One region of the Streptomyces sp. NEAU-YJ-81 genome, then DNA from elsewhere that is predicted to be linked to it. Evidence: riboswitches for the same ligand, from Rfam matches in the RefSeq annotation. Region 1 holds a riboswitch; the other holds the start of a gene.

Evidence for each region. Region 1 has a riboswitch for glycine ahead of gcvT (glycine cleavage system aminomethyltransferase GcvT). Riboswitches for the same ligand answer to the same signal wherever they lie in the genome.
Region 2: it holds a riboswitch for glycine, as region 1 does, so the genes downstream of both, gcvP (aminomethyl-transferring glycine dehydrogenase) here and gcvT (glycine cleavage system aminomethyltransferase GcvT) in region 1, are expected to answer to the same signal.

The regions. Positions count from the first base shown of each region.
Region 1 covers NZ_JAGFNO010000006.1:173,239-179,284, forward strand. Annotated here, with positions in the region: gene J5X86_RS16925 (L-serine ammonia-lyase) at 1-918, opposite strand, end outside; gene glyA (serine hydroxymethyltransferase) at 1,018-2,283, opposite strand; gene gcvH (glycine cleavage system protein GcvH) at 2,309-2,689, opposite strand; gene gcvT (glycine cleavage system aminomethyltransferase GcvT) at 2,973-4,100, opposite strand; glycine riboswitch at 4,270-4,380, opposite strand; gene J5X86_RS16945 (AAA family ATPase) at 4,550-5,248, shown strand; gene J5X86_RS16950 (enhanced serine sensitivity protein SseB) at 5,517-6,046, shown strand, end outside.
Region 2 covers NZ_JAGFNO010000051.1:22,258-28,303, forward strand. Annotated here, with positions in the region: gene gcvP (aminomethyl-transferring glycine dehydrogenase) at 1-1,218, opposite strand, end outside; glycine riboswitch at 1,410-1,507, opposite strand; gene J5X86_RS47050 (PRC-barrel domain-containing protein) at 1,632-1,949, shown strand; gene J5X86_RS47055 (hypothetical protein) at 1,925-2,419, opposite strand; partial or broken gene J5X86_RS47060 (DNA polymerase IV) at 2,835-4,218, opposite strand; gene J5X86_RS47065 (MerR family transcriptional regulator) at 4,346-4,972, opposite strand; gene J5X86_RS47070 (bifunctional nuclease family protein) at 5,140-5,613, opposite strand; gene J5X86_RS47075 (MerR family transcriptional regulator) at 5,666-6,046, opposite strand, start outside.

The sequences.
Region 1 (6,046 bases):
GTAGTAGTGCAGGACGGCGGGGATGATGCCCGCCGCGCCGTTGGTGGGGGCGGTGACCACGCGTCCGCCCGCCGCGTTCTCCTCGTTGACCGCCATGGCGTAGAGGGTGATCCACTCCATGGCGCGGGCGGCCGCGTCGCCCTCGGAGCGCAGCGCGCGGGCGGCGGTGGCGGCGCGGCGGCGGACCTTGAGGCCGCCGGGGAGGATGCCCTCCTGGGACATGCCGCGGGCCACGCACGCCTCCATGACGTGCCAGATCTCCAGGAGGCCGTCCCGGATCTCCTTCTCCGTGCGCCACGCCTTCTCGTTCTCCAGCATCAGCGCCGAGATGGACAGGCCGGTCTCGTGGGAGAGCCGCAGCAGTTCGTCGCCGGTGCGGAAGGGGTGGGTGAGGACGGTGTCGTCGAGCTTGATGCGCTCCTCGCCGACCGCGTCCTCGTCCACCACGAAGCCGCCGCCGACCGAGTAGTACGTCTTCTCCAGCAGCGGATGGCCCTCGGCGTCGTACGCGAGCAGCGTCATGCCGTTGGCGTGGTACGGCAGGGAGCGGCGGCGGTGCAGGATGAGCTGGGTCGACGCGTCGAAGTCGATCTCCTGGCCGGGGCCGATCTCGGTGCCGAGCAGCCGCAGCCGCTTGGTGGTGCGGATGCGCTCCACCTCGCCGTCGGCGGCCTCTACGTCGACGGTGCGCGGGGAGTGGCCCTCCAGGCCCAGCAGCACGGCCTTCGGGGTGCCATGGCCATGACCGGTGGCGCCCAGCGAGCCGAAGAGCTCGGCGCGCACGGAGGCGGTGTGGGCCAGCAGGCCCTCGTTCTTCAGCCGGCGGACGAACATCCGCGCGGCCCGCATCGGGCCGACAGTGTGCGAGCTGGACGGGCCGATGCCGATCGAGAAGAGGTCGAATACGGAGATGGCCACCGGGGGACTCCTTCGTCTGCACGCGGGGGGAGGCGTGCGGGCCGTGCGGGGGTGGTGCGGCGGGGGCGCGCCAGGGCGGGCGCGCCCCCGTGTCCAGGGTTACTCGGACAGATGGGCGTACAGCGGGTGCTTGTCGGCCAGGGCGGTGACCCGGGCCTTCAGCGCCTCCGCGTCGTAGGACGGCTTGAGCGTCTGCGCGATGACGTCGGCGACCTCGTGGAAGTCCTCCGCGGTGAAGCCGCGCGTGGCCAGCGCCGGGGTGCCGATCCGCAGACCCGAGGTGACCATCGGGGGCCGCGGGTCGTTCGGGATCGCGTTGCGGTTGACCGTGATGCCGACCTCGTGGAGCCGGTCCTCGGCCTGCCGTCCGTCCAGCTCCGAGTCGCGCAGGTCGACCAGGACCAGATGGACGTCGGTGCCGCCGGACAGGACGGCGACGCCCGCTTCCCGCACATCGGGCTGGGTCAGGCGCTCGGCGAGGATCCTGGCGCCCTCCAGCGTGCGCTCCTGGCGCTCCTTGAACGCCGAACCCGCGGCGACCTTGAAGGAGACCGCCTTGGCCGCGATGACGTGCTCCAGCGGGCCGCCCTGCTGACCCGGGAAGACCGCCGAGTTGATCTTCTTGGCCAGATCGGCGGTGGAGAGGATCACGCCACCGCGCGGACCGCCCAGGGTCTTGTGGGTGGTGGTGGTCACCACATGGGCGTGCGGTACGGGCGAGGGGTGCAGCCCGGCCGCCACCAGACCCGCGAAGTGGGCCATGTCGACCATCAGGTACGCGCCGACCTCGTCCGCGATCCGGCGGAAGGCCGCGAAGTCCAGCTGGCGGGGGTAGGCCGACCAGCCCGCGATCACCAGCTTGGGGCGGTGCTCCTTGGCCAGCCGCTCGACCTCGTCCATGTCGACCAGACCGGTCTCGGCATCCACGTGGTAGGGCACCACGTTGTAGAGCTTGCCGGAGAAGTTGATCTTCATGCCGTGGGTCAGATGGCCGCCGTGCGCCAGGTTCAGCCCCAGGATGGTGTCGCCGGGGGAGAGCAGGGCGAACATCGCGGCCGCGTTGGCCTGGGCGCCCGAATGCGGCTGGACGTTCGCCGCCTCGGCGCCGAAGAGCTCCTTCACCCGGTCGATGGCGATCTGCTCGACCACATCGACGTGCTCACAGCCGCCGTAGTAGCGGCGGCCGGGGTAGCCCTCGGCGTACTTGTTGGTCAGGACCGAGCCCTGGGCCTCCATGACCGCCGCCGGAGCGAAGTTCTCCGAGGCGATCATCTCCAGGGTGGACTGCTGGCGGTGGAGTTCGGCGTCGACGGCGGCGGCGACATCCGGGTCGAGCTCGTGCAGGGAGCTGTTGAGAAGCGACATCAGGGTCCCGATCGGAAGAGGAGGGTCAGTTTTCGGCGAAGGCGGTGTACGCGTCGGCGGAGAGCAGCTCCTCCGGCTCGCCGGTCACCCGCACCTTGAACAGCCAGCCGCCCTCGAAGGGGGCGGAATTCACCAGCGCCGGATCGTTCACCACGTCCTCGTTGATCTCGGTGACCTCACCGGAGACCGGCGAGTACAGGTCGCTGACCGACTTGGTGGACTCCAGCTCACCGCAGGTTTCACCGGCGGTGACGGCGGAGCCGACGTCCGGGAGCTGGACATAGACGACATCGCCGAGCGCGTTGGCCGCGAATTCGGTGATGCCGATCGTCGACACGCCGTCCTCGTCGGCGGCCGACAGCCACTCGTGCTCCTTGCTGTAGCGCAGCTGCTGGGGGTTGCTCATGGTCCGATTCTCCTGGATACGGGGGAGTGCTTGGGAAACGGGTCTTAGCTGGTGGGACGCGACACCGGTGGGTGCGGTGCCGTGGGTGCGTTGCCAGCGGGGTGTGACGCCGGTGGGTGCGGCGCCAGCGGGGTGTGACGCCGGTGGATGCGGTGCCGGCGCCATGTGACGCCGGTGGATGCGGTGCCGGCGCCATGTGACGCCGGTGGATGCGGCGACGGTGGACGCCGTGCCGGTCCATGTGATGACGCCGGTGGGGCGCGACGCGTTGCGGCGGGACCGCTCAGCGCTCGCGCCGGTAGAAGGGGAGCGCCACGACCTCGTACGGCTCCCGGGTGCCCCGGATGTCCACCGAGACTCCCTCGGTGCCGGGCTTCGCGTACTCCGGGTCCACGTACGCCATCGCGATCGGCTTGCCCAGCGTCGGCGAGGGCGCTCCCGAGGTGACCTGGCCGATCTGTGAGCCGTCGGCGGTCACCACGGCGTATCCGGCGCGCGGGACCCGGCGGCCCTCGGCGACCAGGCCGACCAGGGTGCGGGGGCTGACGGTGTCCGCCTCGCGGGACGCGGCCTCCAGGGCCTGGCGGCCGATGAAGTCGCCCGGCTTGTCGAGCTTCACCACCCGGCCGAGCCCCGCGTCGAAGGGGGTGGTGTCGGTGGTCAGCTCATTCCCGTACAGCGGCATGCCCGCCTCGAGACGCAGGGTGTCCCGGCAGGACAGACCGCAGGGCACCAGGCCCACCGGGGCCCCCGCCTCGGTCAGCGCCTCCCAGACCCGCTCGGCGTCGTCCGGCGCCAGGAACAGCTCGAAGCCGTCCTCGCCCGTGTAGCCGGTGCGGGCGATCATGGCGGGGACGCCCGCGACGGTGCCCGGCAGCCCGGCGTAGTACTTGAGCCCCTCCAGGTCGGCGTCGGTCAGGCTCCCCAGGATCCCGGGGGACTCGGGTCCCTGGACGGCGATCAGCGCATAGGCGTCGCGGTCGTCCCTTACGGTCGTCTCGAAACCGGCGGCCCGCTCGGTCAGCGCGTCCAGCACCACCTGGGCGTTGGAGGCGTTGGCCACGACCAGGAACTCCTCGTCCCCGAGGCGGTAGACGATCAGGTCGTCCAGGATGCCGCCCTCGGCGTCGCAGATCATGGTGTAGCGGGCGCGGCCCACGGCGAGCGCCGACAGCCGGCCGACCAGTGCGTGATCCAGGGCCGCTCCGGCCTGCGAACCGATGAGAGAGATCTCACCCATATGGGAGAGATCGAAAAGCCCGGCGCGGGTGCGCACCGCGGTGTGCTCGTCGCGCTCGCTGCCGTAGCGCAGCGGCATGTCCCAGCCGGCGAAGTCGGTCATGGTGGCGCCGAGCGCACGGTGCCGTGCGTCCAGCGCGGTGCGGCGTGGGGTGGGCGGGGCGTCGGTCACGATTCAGGCTCCAGGAGATCGGGGTCGCGCGACGGCGAGGACGTACGACAAGGACGCGTGCGTCCTCCCCATCTGTCATCGGAACCTGAGAGGTTCGCCGCGACGCCCGTAAGGGGCCCGGCTTGCACCTTGGGTGGAGCCGCGCCCGCGGCTCGCTTTTCAGATCTGCCTCGTCCACGCGGTATCGGGGCCTGAGAGATTCAAGGGAGGACTTGCTCCTTCGGCGCCCTGGGCACCCGGCACGACTGCCGGTGACCAAGGACTCTCCCGCGCGGATTCAAGCGGCCGGTATGGAGTTGCGCGCACATCATCGCATGTGTGGCCGAGAAAGGAAGCCCCGATCGGGGCGGCTCCGGCCGGATCGGGCAGAGGCAGCCTTGATGGACATTACCTTTTCTTGACACTCTGCGGGTACGAGCAGCGTTGACCGACCTGGGAGGACGATCACGGTGCATGGGCAGGGAACATACGAGACCGCGCAAAGGCTCCTGCCGGCACGGCGTGGCCGCATCCCCTCCGGGTCGACGGCCATCCCCGGCAGGCGCATCGCGGTGCACGACCTGCGCGGCCAGCCGCCAGGCGGCGGCGCGGACCCGCGTGAGCTGCGCTTTCCGGTGGGGGACGTGCTGGTCGCCTCCGGGCTGCCGGGCGCCGGCAAGAGCACGCTGATCAACCGGACGGTGCCCCTCCTGGACGGGACGGGCACGGTCGTCATCCGGGTGGACTCGCAGAACACCCGGGAGGCGTGGGAGCGCCGAATGCCCGGCTGGCTGCCGTACGCGCTCTACCGCCCACTGGTGCGGTACGCCCACTACGCCGGGCTGCGCCGGGCGCTGCGCTCGGATGTGAGCGTCGTGGTGCACGACTGCGGCGCGCTGCCGTGGGTCCGCCGCTGGCTGGCCCGGGACGCGCGGCGCCGGGGCCGCAGTCTCCACATGGTGCTGCTGGACGTGGACGCCACGATGGCGCTGGAGGGCCAGGCCGCCCGTGGCCGCGGGGTCTCCGGCTATGCCTTCGGCCGGCATCGGCGCGCGATGCGGCGGCTGATCGCGGAGATGGAGGAGGGACGGCCGCCGGAGGGGTGCGCCTCGGCGGTGCTGCTGGACCGCTCGACCGCGAGCGAGCTGCGCTGCATCTCCTTCGAGTGAGCCCCGCACCAGAAGTGAGCCCCGCATGGGAGGGGACGGGGGATCCCGCTCCAGGGCGGATGAGCGGTCCCCGTTCCCCGGGGAGGAAGGAAGACGCCGGGTGACCTTGGCCGAAAATCGGCCACCGGGGCATCACCCAGTGTGACGGTGGCGTGGGGCGGGGCGAGGTGGGGAAGTGCTGTGGAGATGACGCCGCCCCCGCTGGCCCTGGGCCGCCCAGCCGCTAGGGTGCTTTGGGCAGGTAGGACGAGATGGCGGTTGGACGAAGATGAGCTTCCCGGAGCAGTACGGCATGGCCCCGGCTCACGGAGGATTCCCCGACGGCGCGCAGACCGCGTATCCGGCGTTTCCCGGCAATGAGCTCGAAGAGGTGATGGCCGCCTCGATCGACGTTCCCGGGGCCGGAGCGCGCATCGTCGAGACGCTCTCCCGCAGCCATGTCTGGGTTCCGCTGCCGGGCGGCGGGGGCCCGGGCAGCCCGAGCCTCGATCTGCCCACGATGGAGATCGAGGGCGCCGCGTATGTCCCGGTGTTCAGCTCCGAGCAGCAGTTCCTGCAACTCGTCGGCTCCCATATGTCCTTCGCCATCGCCCCGGCCGTGGAGTTCGCCCGCGGGCTGCCGCCCCAGCTCGGCATCGCGGTGAACCCCGGTGGTGCGGTGGTCGTACCGCTGCCTCCGCCCGCCGTCCGGGAGCTGTGCCGTGCCGGGCGTAGTGAGCTCGACGGCCCGGCCACCGGGGGCAGGGTGCGGCTCTTCGAACCGGACTGGCAGGACGAGCCGGTGGACTTCCTGGCCGC
Region 2 (6,046 bases), on a different contig from region 1:
GGCCCGGCCCGGCACCCGTGCGGTGAGGGTGTCGAAGAACGCGCCGTGCACCACCTCGACACCGCCGGCCCGCAGCCCCTCGGCGAGCACGGAGGCGTAGCGATGGGTGCGGCGGGCGATTGCCGCGAGCCCGTCCGGGCCGTGGTAGACGGCGTACATCCCGGCCATCACGGCCAGCAGCACCTGGGCGGTGCAGATGTTGCTGGTGGCCTTCTCCCGGCGGATGTGCTGCTCACGGGTCTGCAGCGCCAGCCGGTACGCCTTGTCGCCATCGGCGTCCACGGAGACCCCGACCAGCCGGCCGGGAAGGTTGCGGGCGTAGGCGTCGCGCACCGCCATGAAGCCGGCGTGCGGTCCGCCGAAGCCCATCGGGACGCCGAACCGCTGGCTGTTACCCACCGCGATGTCCGCGCCCAGCTCACCGGGCGAGGTGAGCAGGGTGAGCGCGAGCAGATCGGCGGCGACAGTGACGACGGCACCCAGCTCATGAGCGCGCTCGATGACCGGGCGCGGATCGCGCACCACGCCGGAGGCGCCCGGGTACTGCAGCAGCACACCGAAGACCCCGCGCTCGGCGATCTCGTCCGGTATGCCCTCGGCCAGATCGGCGACGACGACCTCGACACCGGTCGGCTCGGCGCGGGTCCGCAGGACCGCGACGGTCTGCGGCAGGCAGTCGGCGTCGACCAGGAAGACGCCCTCCTTGACCTTGCCGACACGCCGCGACAGCGCCATCGCCTCGGCGGCCGCGGTGGCCTCGTCCAGCAGCGAGGAGCCGGCCGTGGGCAGCCCGGTCAGATCGGCGACGACCGTCTGGAAGTTGAGCAGGGCCTCGAGCCGGCCCTGGGAGATCTCCGGCTGGTAGGGCGTGTACGCGGTGTACCAGGCGGGGTTCTCCAGCACATTGCGCAGGATCACCGGCGGGGTGTGGGTGCCGTAGTAGCCGAGACCGATCATCGACGGCAGCACCTGGTTGCGGTCGGCGAGTCCGCGCAGCTCGGCGATGACCTCCGGCTCACTGCGGGCCGGGGGCAGGGCATGCAGCGCCTCGGTGCTCTTTATGACCTCCGGTACGGCGGCCTCGGTGAGCTCGTCCAGCGAGCCGAAGCCGACCTGGGCGAGCATCTTGGCCTGCGCCTCACCGTCGGGGCCGATATGGCGCTGCTCGAACGGAGTACCGCGTTCCAAGTCGGAGAGTGCGATGCGATTGGCGGTCATCTACGGGGGCCTCCTGGTCTGTAACGACCGGCGAGGGGCACCGCGGCGCGGGTGCCCGGACGGCCTCCCCCTCTGTCATCTCAACCTGAGAGCTTCACCGGCCCACATACCGCCTGACCGGTTTTCACCGTCGGTGAGGAGGGGTTCCGGAGCTCTGCTCGCCCGTGGCCCGCCCTGCTTTCCAGAGTGACCTCACCCGCACGGTACGTGTGCCTGAGAGATTCCGGGGAGGGTTTGCTCCTTCGGCGCCTCCGACAGCGTCGGCGGAGGACTCTCCCGCACGGGGTTTACAGCCACAGTCAGCGTACCAGCGGTTCTACCGTGGGGGACGGTCGCCGGCGTTCGAGTGGCCGAGCGCGGCGATGTGGCTTTTTGTAGGTATCAATGGCCACTTGCCACCTGTGGGAGAGAGCGTGCAGACCGATATCGACCCGCGGACCCTGATCGGCCGCAAGGCATTCGACCGCGAGGGCTCCAAGATCGGCACCGTGGACGAGGTCTATCTCGACGACGCGACCGGCGAGCCCGAATGGGCGGCGGTACGCACCGGGCTGTTCAGCCGGGACGTCTTCGTACCGCTCGAACCGAGCGAGGTCGTCGGCGACACCCTGCGGGTGCCGTACGACCGGGCGCTGATCAAGGACGCCCCGGACTTCGGAGTCGGCCGCCACCTCTCCCCCGAGCAGGAGTTGCAGCTCTACCACCACTACGGACTGGACGTCACCGGCTGACCTTGACCCTGGGGCTGGCCCTGGCCCTGGCCCTGGCCCTGGCCCTGGCCCTGGCCCTGGCCCTGCTCGTGGCCCTGCTCGTGGCTTGGGGCCGGCGGCTGCATGTGGCCCTGCATGTGGCCCGGGAGCTGCTCGCGGCCCAGGCCGTGGCCCTGCATGTGGCCTGGGGCCTGGCCCTGCTCGTGACCCGGGGCCTGCCCCCGCTCGGGTCCGCCGCCCAGTCCTGGGGCCAGCCCATCCGAGCCCGCGGCCAGGCCGCCTGGTCTCGCGGCCAGGTCATTCGGGCCCTCGATCTGCTCTGGATCCGGGGCTATGGGCTCCCCCGGGGTCATGCCCGTGGGCCCCTCCCGGCCCGTGGTCCCCTCTACGGCCAGGTCCGCGACCGCCTCCCGGGCCACATCGGGCTCCGGGCTCGCGGCGTCCTCCGGGACCGAGCTTACGACCTCCTCCGCGGCCGGGTCCGCGTCCAAGTCCGGGTCCGTGACCGCTTCCCGGCCACGTCCGGGACCGGGTCCAGGTCCGAACCCACCTCCCGGGCCACATCGGGACCCGGGCCCGCGACCTCCTCCTGGACCGAGCCTGCGACCTCCTCCGCGGCCGGGTCCGCGTCCAAGTCCGGGTCCGTGACCGCTTCCCGGGCCACGTCCGGGACCGGGTCCAGGTCCGAACCCACCTCCCGGGCCACATCGGGACCCGGGCCCGCGACCTCCTCCTGGACCGAGCCTGCGACCTTCCCCGCGGCCGGGTCCGCGTCCAGGGCCGGGTTCACGGCCTCCTCCGGAGCCGGATACTCGTCCGGGCCCGCGGCCACGTCCGGAGCCCCGTCCGCGTCCGGGATCGCGGCCTCCTCCGGGGCCGCGTCCGAGCCCGGGGTCCCGTCCTCGTCCGGTCGCAGCAGCGGCAGCGGTTCGGTCGGCTCCAGCGCCGGGTCGTCCACGGCGAACGTCCGCACCCGCCCCGGCCGCGACCACGGCTCCTCGAAGCGCACGGTCACCCGGCCCACCCCGCTCCCCTGCACCCAGCCCGCCCCGTACTCGGCGTGCCGCACATCGGAGCCCGGCAGCCAGCGCCGCGGCTTCCCAGCGTCCTCAGGAGCCTCTCCCGCGCCCTCTCCAACAGGCTCCGGCCTCTCGGGGCCCGGCACGCGCCGGGCGTCCCCCAGTGCCTCATGGGCCGCTTGGGCGGCCTGCGCCGCCTGGGCGGCCTGCGCGAAGAGATCCTCTTGGGTGTAGTCCGCCAGACCGCTGACCCCGACCCCCAGCAGCCGCACACCCGCCGTGGTGTCCACACCGTCGATCAGCCGCGCCGCGGCCTCCCGCACCACCCCCGGATCGTCGGTCGGCCCGCGCAGGGTCTCCGAACGGGTCAGCGTGGAGAAGTCGTACCGCCGCACCTTGATCACGACCGTCCGCCCCGAGCGACCCGCCTCGCGCAGCCGCCGCACACAGCGGTCGGCGAGCCGCGCGATCTCCAGCTGCACCCGGGTGCGGTCGGTGAGGTCGACGTCGAAGGTGTCCTCCACCGAGATGGACTTGGCGTCCCGCTCGGCGACGACGGGCCGCTCGTCCCGGCCCTCGGCCATCAGGAACAGCGACGCGCCGTGGGCCCGGCCCAGCAGCCGCACCAGCTCGGCCTCGCCCGCCTCCCGCGTCTCGGCCACGGTGTGGATCCCGGCCCGGCGCAGCGTCTCCGCCGTGGCGGGGCCGACGCCCGGGAGTGTCCGCACCGGCATGGGGCCGAGCAACTCGCGCTCCGTCCCGGTGTCGATGACCACCAGGCCGTCGGGCTTGGCCTGCTCCGAAGCGATCTTGGCGAGCATCTTGGATCCGGCGAGCCCCACCGAGCCGGTCAGCCCGGTGACCGCCCTGATGTCGGTCCGCAGCCGCTCCCCCACGGCGCGCGCCGCCCCCACGGTGGGCTCGGTGCCGCCCGCCTCCAGATCGACGAACGCCTCGTCCAGGCTGAGCGGCTCCACCAGGGGCGAGAGCGTGTGCAGCAGGGTCATGACCACGTCGCTCACGGCGCGGTAGAGAGTGAAGCGGGGGATGAGGAACGCCGCGTTCGGACACAGGCGGCGGGCCTGGGCCATCGCCATGGCCGAGTGCACCCCGAACACCCGGGCCTCATAGGAGGCCGTGGCGACCACGCCACGCGGCCCCAGACCCCCCACGATCACCGGCTTACCGCGCAGGCTGGGCTTGGATGCCTGCTCCGCCGAGGCGTAGAAGGCATCCATGTCCAGATGGAGAATCGTCGGCGCACCCCTCACACCTACGATGCTGCCGCACACCACTGACAATGGGCGGCACGACGGCCCGGGGGCGGGCCCGGGGCGCCGCTCCGCTCACGTCCGGGGCGGCGCCTGACGAAAGGCGCCTGACGAAAAGGGCGAGCGCTCAACCGGCCCGGTTGCGACGCGCCGCGAGCTCATCGGTGGGGTTGTGCCGGATCAGCGTCTCCCCGGTGTCCACCCGCTCGCCGTGCAGCTGGGACAGCGCGCTCTCGACATCCCGCCAGACGACGCCCACGGCGATCCCGAAAACACCCTGACCGCCCTGGAGGAGGTCCACGACCTCATCGGGCGAGGTGCACTCGTAGACGGTCGCGCCGTCGCTCATCAGCGTCATCTGGGCCAGGTCGTCGAGCTCCCGGGCACGCAGATGGGTCACCGCCGCCCGGATGTTCTGCAGCGATACGCCGGTGTCCAGCAGCCGCTTCACGATCTTGAGGACGACCACGTCCCGGAAGCTGTAGAGCCGCTGGCTGCCCGAGCCGTACGCGGGCCGGACGCTCGGCTCCACCAGCCCGGTGCGGGCCCAGTAGTCGAGCTGGCGGTAGGTGATGCCCGCGGCCGCGCATGCGGTCGGTCCGCGGTACCCGACCCGCTCCGTCTCCCCCGCGGCGGGCTCACGCGGCGGTGCTGCCTGTGCCGCGACCCGAGCCTTCAACGCCGGATCGGCCGGTGCGCTCCCCTGGAGCGTATACGGACCGCCGGCTGCCGTGCCGTCGCCGGTGCTTCTCACGCCGACCTCCGTCCTCGACCTGCCACCTTGAAGGTAGGCAGTCACCCGGGGTGCGTCAACGATCGCCACACTCGGCACGCCGAGTGATAATCACCCTAAGAGTGGTTTCCCGTGTCCCTCGTCCGGGAAAGGCTACTCGAATGCGCGAGCGAGGACCGGCATACCGTTCACTGGCTGCTGGTTCCGAAGTCCTCGGGCGAGATCTGGTCGAGGAACTCGCGGAACTTCTCCACCTCGTCCTCCTGCTCGTCCGGGATCGCGATACCGGCGTCGTCCAGCACGCCGTCGCTGCCGTAGATCGGCGTTCCGGTGCGCAGCGCGAGCGCTATGGCGTCGGACGGCCGGGCACTGACCTCCACGCCGCTTGCGAAGACCAGCTCCGCGTAGAAGACCCCCTCGCGCAGATCCGTGATCCGGACCTCCGTGAGCTGCTGGCCGACCGCTTCGAGTACGTCTTTGAAAAGGTCATGGGTCAGCGGGCGCGCCGGAGCCATGCCCTGCTGAGCGAAGGCGATCGCGGTCGCCTCACCTGGTCCGATCCAGATGGGGAGGTACCGGTCGCCTCCCACTTCACGCAGGAGCACGATCGGTTGGTTGGAGGGCATTTCCACCCGGACACCCACGACGTCGAGCTCGTTCACACAGCAACCCTAGGACGTGCCCGGCCGGTTTGGATAGTCGGGGCCCGGTCGGTCACCGCTCCTGGACCCTCAGAGCCGACCGCACCAGGGCCGCGTGCAGCTGTACGGAGAGCGTGGCGAGCTCCCGCACACTGGCCTCCGCATGCGCTCTGGTCTGCGGGTTTCTATGCAACCGCAGCGGAGCGACCACCTGCTCGACCATTCCTGCCTCGCGTTCGGCGGAGGCTTTCATGATTCGCAGATGACGTGGTTCCAGGCCGAAACGACCGAGTTCGGCGATGAGCCGGGCGACGGTCACCGCATCGATGTCGTACCCGCCGTCCGCGCTCGGCGCGAGCAGCCCGTACGACTCCCATTCGGCCAGCTGCACCTCGCTGACCTCGGCCGTTGCCAGCAGCTCGGCACGGCCCAGCCGGGCGACCGTGGGGCCGTC